One region of the Saccharopolyspora erythraea genome, then DNA from elsewhere that is predicted to be linked to it. Evidence: riboswitches for the same ligand, from Rfam matches in the RefSeq annotation. Region 1 holds a riboswitch; the other holds the start of a gene.
The links. A riboswitch is a leader RNA that binds a small molecule or an ion and turns the genes downstream of it on or off. The one in region 1 is predicted to bind thiamine pyrophosphate.
Positions count from the first base shown of each region.

Region 2: it holds a riboswitch for thiamine pyrophosphate, as region 1 does, so the genes downstream of both, HUO13_RS04930 (thiamine ABC transporter substrate-binding protein) here and thiO (glycine oxidase ThiO) in region 1, are expected to answer to the same signal.

Region 1 is NZ_CP054839.1:564,954-569,612, reverse strand. Features, by position in the region: gene HUO13_RS02720 (putative T7SS-secreted protein) at 1-238, shown strand, start outside; gene HUO13_RS02715 (thiazole synthase) at 287-1,051, opposite strand; gene thiS (sulfur carrier protein ThiS) at 1,057-1,257, opposite strand; gene thiO (glycine oxidase ThiO) at 1,248-2,378, opposite strand; TPP riboswitch at 2,388-2,497, opposite strand; gene thiE (thiamine phosphate synthase) at 2,585-3,256, shown strand; gene HUO13_RS02695 (S1 family peptidase) at 3,330-4,463, opposite strand.
Region 2 is NZ_CP054839.1:1,070,780-1,075,438, reverse strand. Features, by position in the region: gene HUO13_RS04935 (ABC transporter permease) at 1-987, opposite strand, end outside; gene HUO13_RS04930 (thiamine ABC transporter substrate-binding protein) at 963-2,009, opposite strand; TPP riboswitch at 2,049-2,137, opposite strand; gene HUO13_RS04925 (4a-hydroxytetrahydrobiopterin dehydratase) at 2,285-2,584, shown strand; gene HUO13_RS04920 (FAD-dependent oxidoreductase) at 2,654-3,607, opposite strand; gene bioD (dethiobiotin synthase) at 3,704-4,381, opposite strand; gene HUO13_RS04910 (8-amino-7-oxononanoate synthase) at 4,581-4,659, shown strand, end outside.

The DNA of each region.
Region 1 (4,659 bases):
CGAAGAACTCGCCTCGCTTCGCCGCGTCCTGCCCGACCTACCCAACCCGACCTCGCCATCCGACGCCTATTGCCTGCCTGACGGGCCCGTCCCGCCCAACCAACCCGTCGCCACCGCACCCGCACCAGCGGAGCCCGCCACCGTGCCCAGCCCGTTCCAGGCGCTGGCGGACCCTGCCTCCTACGACAGGAGGCTGACCGCGCTAAACGCGGCGGTGCTGGACTCCTGGCACGCGTGATCAGCCGCGTGACTTGACCAACCACCAGGCCGAGCAGGGAGCGGCCGGTCAGCCGGTGGGGCGTCCCGGGCTGGACGCCTGCGCCCAGAACCGCTGCGGGATGCGTCCGGCCTGGGAGGCCAGCCGTCCCGCCTCGACGGCCGCGCGCATCGCGGCGGCCATCCGCTCCGGGTCCTGCGCGCGGGTCACGGCGGTGGCCAGCAGCACCGCGTCGCAGCCCAGCTCCATCGCCAGCGCAGCGTCCGAGGCGGTGCCGATGCCCGCGTCGAGCACGACCGGCACCGACGCGCGGGAGACGATCATCTCGATGTTGTGCGGGTTGCGGATGCCGAGGCCGGTGCCGATCGGCGAGCCCAGCGGCATCACCGCGGCGCACCCGGTCTCCTCCAGCCGCAGCGCCAGCACCGGGTCGTCGTTGGTGTAGGCGAGCACCACGAAACCCTGGTCCACCAGCTGTTCCGCCGCGTCGAGCAGCTCGACCGGGTCCGGCAGCAGCGTGTCCTCGTCGGCGACGACCTCCAGCTTGACCCAGTTCGTGCCGAGCGCCTCCCGCGCGAGCTGCGCGGTCAGCACCGCCTCGGCTGCCGTCCGGCAGCCCGCGGTGTTGGGCAGCGCCTCGATGCCGAGCTTGCGCAGCAGGTCGAGCACGCCGGTGCCGCCTCCCGCGTCGGCGCGGCGCATCGCCACCGTCGTCAGCTCGGTGCCGGACGCGATCAACGCGCGCTCCAGCACCGCCAGGTTGGCCGCGCCACCGGTACCGGTGATCAGCCGCGAGCCGAACTCGCGTCCCGCGATGACCAGCGGGTCGTCCATGTCAGTCAGCCTCCTTGAACCGCGGTGAGGACTTCGACGGTCGCCTCCGGTCGCAGGCCGGTCGCGGGCCAGGCGGCCCGCGGCACGACCGCGCCGTCCAACGCGACGGCGACTCCCCGGTCCGGCACGCCGTATTCGCGCAGCACGGCTTCCAGCGTGGCGTCCTCGGGGACCTGCCGGGACTCTCCGTTGACCACTACCTGCACTGTTGCCCTCCGTTCTCGGGGGAGATGCGGCGGCCGGGGTCGGCGGCCTTCACCTCGTCCGGCGGGGTCCGGCCGCACAGCAGCGCGACGACCGCCTCGGCGGTGACCGGCGCCAGCAGGAACCCGTTGCGGTGGTGGCCGGTCGCGGCGATGACGCCCGGTTCCAGCCAGCCCAGCAGCGGCAGGTTGTCGGCGGTGCCCGGCCGCAGTCCGGCGATGGCCTCCACCAGCACGTACTCGGCGATGCCCGGCAGCACCTGCTCGGCGTCGGCGATCAGGTCGCGCACCCCGCCGACGGTGACCTCGGTGTCGAAGCCGACCTCGTACTGCGTCGCGCCGACGACGAGCCCGCCGTCGTCGCGCGGCACCAGGTAGACCTGCCTGCCGTGGACGGGTCCGCGCACTGTCCGGGTCGGCGGCGGCAGGGCGGTGGCCCGCGCGCGCAGCCGCAGGATCTCGCCCTTCACCGGCCGGACCGCCCCGCTCAGCAGCGGGTGGAGGTCACCGGACCGCGCGCCCGCGGCGATCACCGCGACGTCGCAGCGCAGCACCGAGTCCTCCAGCTCGACCTCACCGGCGCGCACCGCCCGCGCCCGGGCGGTGACGAACTCGGCGCCGGCCAGCGTCGCCGCCGCACGCAGCGCGGCCAGGGCGACGCGGTTGTCGACCGCGAGGTCGCCCGGCACCGACAGCCCGGCCCGCACCGCCGGCCCCAGCGACGGCTCCATCCGGCGCAGCTCGCGACCGTTGTGCCTGGTCACCGAGCGGCCGAGCTGGGCGAGGTAGTCGGCGAGGTTGTCGAGCTCGGCGCGGTCGGCGCTGTCGATCCCGACGACGAGCGTGCCCTCCCTGCGCAGGCCGGACGGCATTCCCGCGTCGTGGGCGAGCCGGTCCGCGAAGTCGGGCCAGCGCTGCAGCGACGCGGCCCCCAGCTCGAGCAGTTCCTCCTCGCCGGGCCACGCCTCGGCGACCGGTGCGAGCATCCCGCCCGCCACGTGCGACGCCCCGGAAGCGGGCGCCGGGTCGACCACCGTCACGCGATGACCGGCCCGCGCCGCGCACCAGGCGACGGACAGACCGACGACCCCGCCGCCGACCACGGCGACGTGCTCGGCCGTCAAACCAGACAGTTCAGACAACTCCACGCTCCCTGCGCCGGCATGACCCGGATCAGGTTCGACGGTCGGGGCCTTGGCGCCCCCTCTCAGTCCGGCATCCGCGGACTCCCGTGCTCACCGCCTTCCACCGTACCCGCCGCCGATCTCCCGGTCAGCCGCGGCGGCGAGATCTCCCGGCGGCGCGCGTGGCAGAAGTTACCCTGAGGGGCATGCCAGGACTGGACGGTTTCGGTATCCGCGCCCGCCTCGAGGAGGCCCGGCTCTACCTGTGCACCGACGCGCGCACCGAGCGGGGCGACCTCGCCGAGTTCGCCGACGCGGCGCTGGACGGCGGGGTGGACATCATCCAGTTGCGGGACAAGAGCCCGGGAGGCGCCCCGCTGGAGGCCCGCCACGAACTCGCCGCGCTGGAGGTGCTGGCCGACGCGTGCGTCCGGCACGGCGCGCTGCTGGCGGTCAACGACAGGGCCGACGTGGCGATGGCCGCCGACGCCGACGTGCTGCACCTCGGCCAGGACGACCTGCCCGTCGAGCTGGCCCGGCGCATCGTCGGAGACCAGGTGGCGGTCGGGCGCTCCACGCACGACGTGGTGCAGGCCGACTCCGCGGCCACCGAGGCGGGCGTGGACTACTTCTGCACCGGCCCGGTGTGGACCACGCCGACCAAGCCGGGGCGCGAGGCCGCCGGTCTCGAGCTCGTCCGCCACACCGCCGAGCACCGCGGCCACGGCAGGCCGTGGTTCGCCATCGGCGGCATCGGCATGGACAACATCGACGAGGCGGTCCAGGCGGGTGCGCGGCGGGTCGTCGTCGTCCGCGCCATCACCGAGGCCGAGGACCCGCGAGCCGCTGCCGCGGCACTGCGGACCAAGCTGGGCTAGGACCCCGACGAACGTGGGCCCGGGCGGACGTGCCGCCGGGGCCCACGCGGTCGGTCAACCGGTCACTCGGGGGTCACTGGGTGAGCAGCGTCAGACCGTAGGCCTGCAGGATCTCGTTGACCGGCTGGAAGTAGGTCGTGCCGCCGGAGGTGCAGTCGCCCGAGCCGCCGGAGGTCACGCCCTGGGCCTGGTCGCCGGACAGCCACGAGCCGCCGGAGTCGCCGGGCTCGGCGCACACGTTGGTGCGGGTCAGGCCCTCGACGGTGCCCTGCGGGTAGCGCACCGTCTGGTTCTTGGCCTCGACGGTGCCGCAGTGCCAGCCGGTGGTGGAGCCGGAACGGCAGATCGACGCGCCCTCGGCGGCCTCGCTGGAGCCACCGACGCCGACGGTGCCGCCCTGGTAGTCGTTGACGTAGGGGACGGGGTTCTCGCCGGAGGCGGTGCGGACCCAGCCGTAGTCGTTGCCCGGGAAGGACGAGCCCTCGAAGGTGCCGCTCGGCTGGCTGGTGCTGTCGCCCTGGTTGCCGCAGTGGCCGGCGGTCACGAAGCCGCCCTGCACCGAGAAGCCGACCGAGCAGCGGGAACCGCTGCCGATGTAGTAGGCGTTGCCGCCGATGACGTCGGCGTAGGTCCGGGGCTGCTCGGCGGACTCGACGACGCGCACGGCGTCGGCGTTCACCCCGCTGGCGCGGACGAAGTCGTTCGCCTGCCCGGCGGTGCCCGGGGTGGTGGTCAGGACCACGGAGTTGCTGCTGGCGTCCACGTACCAGCCGGTGACCGACTGCGGGGCGCGCGCCGACTGCGCGTCGAGGCCGTCGGCGACGCCGTCGAGCTGCTGGACGTTGTGCCGGACCAGCTTGGCGTCGGCCCCGGCCGCGCGGACCTCGTCGAGGCGGCCGGCGTCGGTCACGCCGACGACGAGCTTGCCGAGCGCGGCGTCGTAGTGGGAGCCGCCGAACGCGGCGCCGAGGGTCCCGCGCAGGCTCTGGTCGGCGCGGGTGGCCGCGGCCTCGTCGGCGAGGCGCTCCTTGGCCTGCTCGACGGTCAGGCCCAGGTCGCGCTGCATCGCCTCCATCAGGGTCCCGGCATCGGCGGCGACCGGCGCGGGCGCGGTCGGGGTCGCCGTTGCGGGCACGGTCAGAGCGGCGATCGTGCCCACCGCGAAAATCACGGACCCCGTCACCCGGGCCGCAAGTTTGCGCTTCATGTGCTGTCTCCCTTGTTCCGCGTTACCGGACCCCCGTCGGCGAACAAGTATTCGGCGAGGAGAAGACGTGCACATCCATCTTTTGACGCATATCTCACCGAATCGGCAAATTCGTAACGTACTTCGCTGATCAGCGCGAACGGTCGCACGAGGAGGGCTTTACGGCGGCTCCCGCGCGCGACCGTTCGGCCGCGAA
Region 2 (4,659 bases), 510 kb from region 1:
CGTGCCGCGCTCGCCGGTGCCCGCCAGGGCGCGGTAGCCGGCCAGGCTCCAGCCGTCCCGGGTGGACACCGACCGCAGCAGCAGGCTCACGATCGGTGTTGCCAGCGCGGCGACGACGACGCCCGCCGCGCCCACGATCCACCACTCGCCGCCCTGCGGCGGGCGCGCGGTCTCCTCGGCCTTGCGCAGCCGCAACGCCGTTTCCCGCCGCCGGCGCGCCAGCGCGGCGATCACCAGCGCCGCGACGATGGCGGCGAGTTGCAGCAGCGACAGCGCCGCCGCGCCCCGCAGGTCGAGCAGTTGCACCGTCCGCAGGTAGATCTCGGTTTCCAGGGTCCGGTACCGGCCGCCGCCCAGCACCAGCACGACGCCGAAGCTGGTGGAGCAGAACAGGAAGACCACCGCCAGCGCCGATCCGAGCGCGGGCAGCAGGGCGGGCAGCGTGACCGACGTGAAGGCCCGCAGCCGCGAGGCCCCCAGCGACCTGGCGGTGTCCTCCACCCGGCGGTCGAGGTGCGTCCACAGGCCGCCGACGGTGCGGGCGACGACCGCGACGTTGAAGAAGCCGTTGGCGAGCATGATGCCCAGCACGCTGACGCCGTCGTCGCCGCCGAGCAGCGCCCGGAAGGCCATGCCGACGACCAGCGTGGGCAGCACGAACGGCACCATGATCATGGCCCGCAGCACGGTCTTGCCCGGGATCGCGAGCCGGGCCAGGACGTAGGCCAGCGGCATTCCCGCCAGCAGCGCGAGCAGCGTCGAGCCCGCGGCCTGGCCGAGGGTGAAGGCGACCAGCCGCCAGGTCGCCGGATCGGCCAGGACGCCGGTGACGCCGCCGTCGGCGCCGAGGCCAAGGATCGCCGCGACCGGCCACGCGAAGAACAGGCCGAGGAAGCCGAGCACCACCGCCGCGGCCACCCCGACCGCGATCCGGTGGCCGCTTCCCGCCTGGGCGGGGGCGGTCAGCCCCGCACCACCGCGCGCCACTGCTCCACCCAACGGTCGCGGTTCTGCTCCACCTGCTGCGCGGGCAGCTCCGCCGGACGCGGCGGCAGCGGGGCGCTGACCGCCCAGCCCTGCGGCAACGGCACGTCGCGCACCGACGGGTAGACGTACATGGTGTCGGCCACCTGCGCCTGGAACTCGGGTGAGAGCAGGAAGTCGACGACCCGACCGGCCGCCTCCGGGTCCTTCGCGCCGCGCAGCACACCCGCGTACTCGACCTGGCGGTAGCAGGTGCCGGCCAGCGCCTTCGTGCGAGGCGAACCGTCCGGGTTCACCTCGGCCGCGGGCGAGGAGGCGTAGGAGAGCACGATCGGCCGCGGCCCCTTGCCTGCGGATCCGGAGAAGTCCTGGTTGTACGCCTCTTCCCAGCCCGACGACACCTTGGTGCCGTTGGCGGCGAGCTGGCGCCAGTAGTCCTGCCAGCCGTTCTCGCCGAAGGCCGCGACGGTGCTGAGCAGGAACGCGAGGCCGGGTGAGGACGTGGTCGGGTCCGGGACGGAGAACAGGTCGCGGTAGCGGGGATCGGCCAGGTCGCGCAGGTTCGCAGGCTCGGGCAGGCCGCGCTGGGCGAACCAGCCGGAGTCGACGTTGACGCAGACGTCGGCGACGTCCACGGCGCTGAGCCGGTGCTCCGGCTCCAGCGCGTAGCGCTGCGGGCCCTGGTCGGCGTTGGGCGCCCGATGCGGTTCGAACACGCCCTCGCGCAGCGCGCGGGAGGCGAAGGTCGAGTCGACGCCGTAGGCCACGTCGCCGATCGGGTTCGCCTTGGACAGCACCAGCTTGTTCGTCAGCTCCCCGGCGTCACCGCTGTTGAGGACGTTGACGCGGATGCCGGTGGTCTCCTGGAACTTCGCCAGCAGCTTCTCGTCGGCGGCGAACGAGTCGTGCGCTACCAGCGTGACGGTGCGCGCGGACTGGTCCTGGTTCTGCGTGCCGGCCAGCGAGCAGCTCGCGGTGAGCGCGGCCAGCGCGGCGGCTCCGGCGAGTCGCAGGAAACGGTTCAACGGTCCTCCCGATGTCGCGCCACGCGTCCGGCATCGAGGGCCTCCCTGCGCCGGCATGATCCGGTTCAGGTTCGTACGGTCGAGGGGCTCGCCCCTCCTCTCAGCCCAGCGCGCTGGACTCCCGTGGCGACCCCGGAGTCTACGTCAGGCCCCGCCGCCGCCCCGGACCGCGGGCCGGGACCGCCGATTGGACGAACGCGGTTTGCGCAGCTCCAACGGCTCTTCGCGGCGCGGGAAGGTCGCGAAGAGCGGCTTCGTCCACCATCATGGTCGACATGGCAGAGCTGCTGACCGACGACCAGATCTCCACCGCCCTCGAACACCTGCCGGAGTGGCGGCACGAGGAGGGCAAGCTCACCCGCAGCGTCGAGCTGGCCAGCTTCCCGCAGGCCATCCAGGTGGTGAACCGGATCGCCGAGATCGCCGAGAAGGAGAACCACCACCCCGACATCGACATCCGCTGGCGGAACCTGACCTTCCACTGCGTCACGCACTCCAAGGGCGGGATAACGCAGGCCGACGTGTCGATGGCCCAGGAGATCGACTCCGCCATCGACGCCTTCCAGCAGAGCTGACACCGACCCCGACACGACCGGACGGGACGCCGGGCGCCAACCGCGACGCGGGGCGTCCGGCACCGGCCGTCAGGTTCCGACGAGGTCGGCGACCTCGAAGGCGCAGCCCCAGGACAGCGCGACCCCGCACCCCGCGTGGCCGTAGTCGTGCACGATCCGCGAGCCCTCGAAGTGCTCGACCTCCAGCCGGACCTGCTCGCGGCCGGGGCGCAGCCCGACGATCTCGTCGCGGACCTCGGCGCCGCCGAGCTTCGGCTCGACCTCCGCGCAGCGGCGCAGGATGCCCTCGCTCACCGTGCTGGAGGGCACCAGGTTCCAGTCGTGCTCCACCGCCACGCCGCCGAGCACGACCCGGTCGCCGTGCGGCATGTAGCCGGCGAACTCGGAGGCCGTGGTCAGCTCGATGAAGTACTCCTCCACGCCCGGGTTGGCCACCACCACGTGCTGGCCGCGCACCGGGTGCACGGCGGGGTCGCCGACCAGCTCGCGGGCCCCGACACCGGTGCAGTTCACCACGACCCGAGCCTCCGCGACCGCCTCGCCCAGCGTCGGCACCGGGCTGACCACCAGCTCGCCGCCCGCGGCCCGGAAGCGGTCGACGAGGTGGTCCAGGTACTTCGGCATGTCGATGAGCGGCACGGTGGCGTGGTAGCCGCTGACGAAACCCTCCGGTAGCTCCTCGGGCCGGCATTTGCGCAGGTCGTCAAGGAGTTGCGCTTCCGGCGGCACGACGTCGCCCAGGTCGAAGCGGGCGGCCATCCGCCCCGGTGCCAGGTGCACGCCCGACGCGCTGTCGCGGCACAGCGCCATGAACTCCGCATACGAGCGGGTGACCCACCGCAGGACGCGGTCGGCAGGCCGGAGCATCGCCGGTCCCCACATCGCGCCCGCGACGGCGGAGGTGGTGTCGCGGGGGCGCTCGGCGGTGCGGATGCGGACCGGGACTCCCGCCTCGGCGAGGACGATTCCCGAGGTCAGGCCCTGCACCCCGGCTCCGATGACGAGCACGGACTCACCGCTCACGCGTCCACGCTAACAGCACGGCACGACGTCGCGGCCCCCTCGAACGGGGCATTCCAACCGACCGGCGTGACCTGCGCTCGATGCCACCGACCGGCCTCACCGGCGCCACTGCCCGCCGAGGGCCGGGGCGAGGCCCGCCCGTGCGATTTCGCGGAAAGCGGCCGGGTCGGCGGCCGCGCCTTCGGGCAGGACCCCCAGCAACGGCGCCCCCGTCACCTCCGGCAGGTCGTCGAGGTTGCACCGGCACGCCAGGTCCGGAGCCGACGGCCAGCTCCCGACGACCACACCCGCGCACTCGACACCGCGCGCCCGCAACGCCTCTGCGGTGAGCGCGGCGGCGTTGAGCGTGCCGAGGCCCGCGTGGGCGACGACCAGCACCGGTGCCGACAGCGCGACCGCGACGTCGGCGAGCGTGCCGCCGTCGTCGTCGTAGTGGACCAGCAGCCCGCCCGCGCCCTCCACCAGCACCAGGTCGTGTTCGCGGTCCAGCTCCCGGGCCGCCTCAGCGACCTGCGCCGGCCGCACCGCCGCCGCGCCCGCTCGGCGGGCGGCCGTGGCCGGGGCCAGCGGCTCCGGGTAGCGGGCCAGCTCGACCGCCTTCACCGGGCCCGCGAGCCGCGCGACCTCGGCGACGTCACCGTCCTCGCCCGCCTCGACACCAGTCTGCGCGGGCTTCAGCACCGCCACGCGACCGGGTGCGAGGGCGGCTATCGCCGCCGTGACGACGGTCTTGCCGACCTCGGTGCCGGTACCGGTGATGACGAGAACGGACATCCGTGGGCTCCAGGAACGTTGTCGGGACGACGGCGTTTCGGGCTCGATTTCCTCCTGCGGCAAGGAGGTCGACGCCATGCGCGAGCATGCCGCACGGGGCGGCCCGGGAGCACCACGCCGCCCGGACAAGCTCCAGCCCAGCGCCATTGTGCACATCGGACACTGGATTCCCGGCGCGTACCGTGCCAGAGTGCGCGCCATGCGACCGATCAGCCGGGAGTCGGCGTTCGCCTGGATCGACCGCGGTCTCGACGAGCGGGACAGCGCCGGGTTGTCCC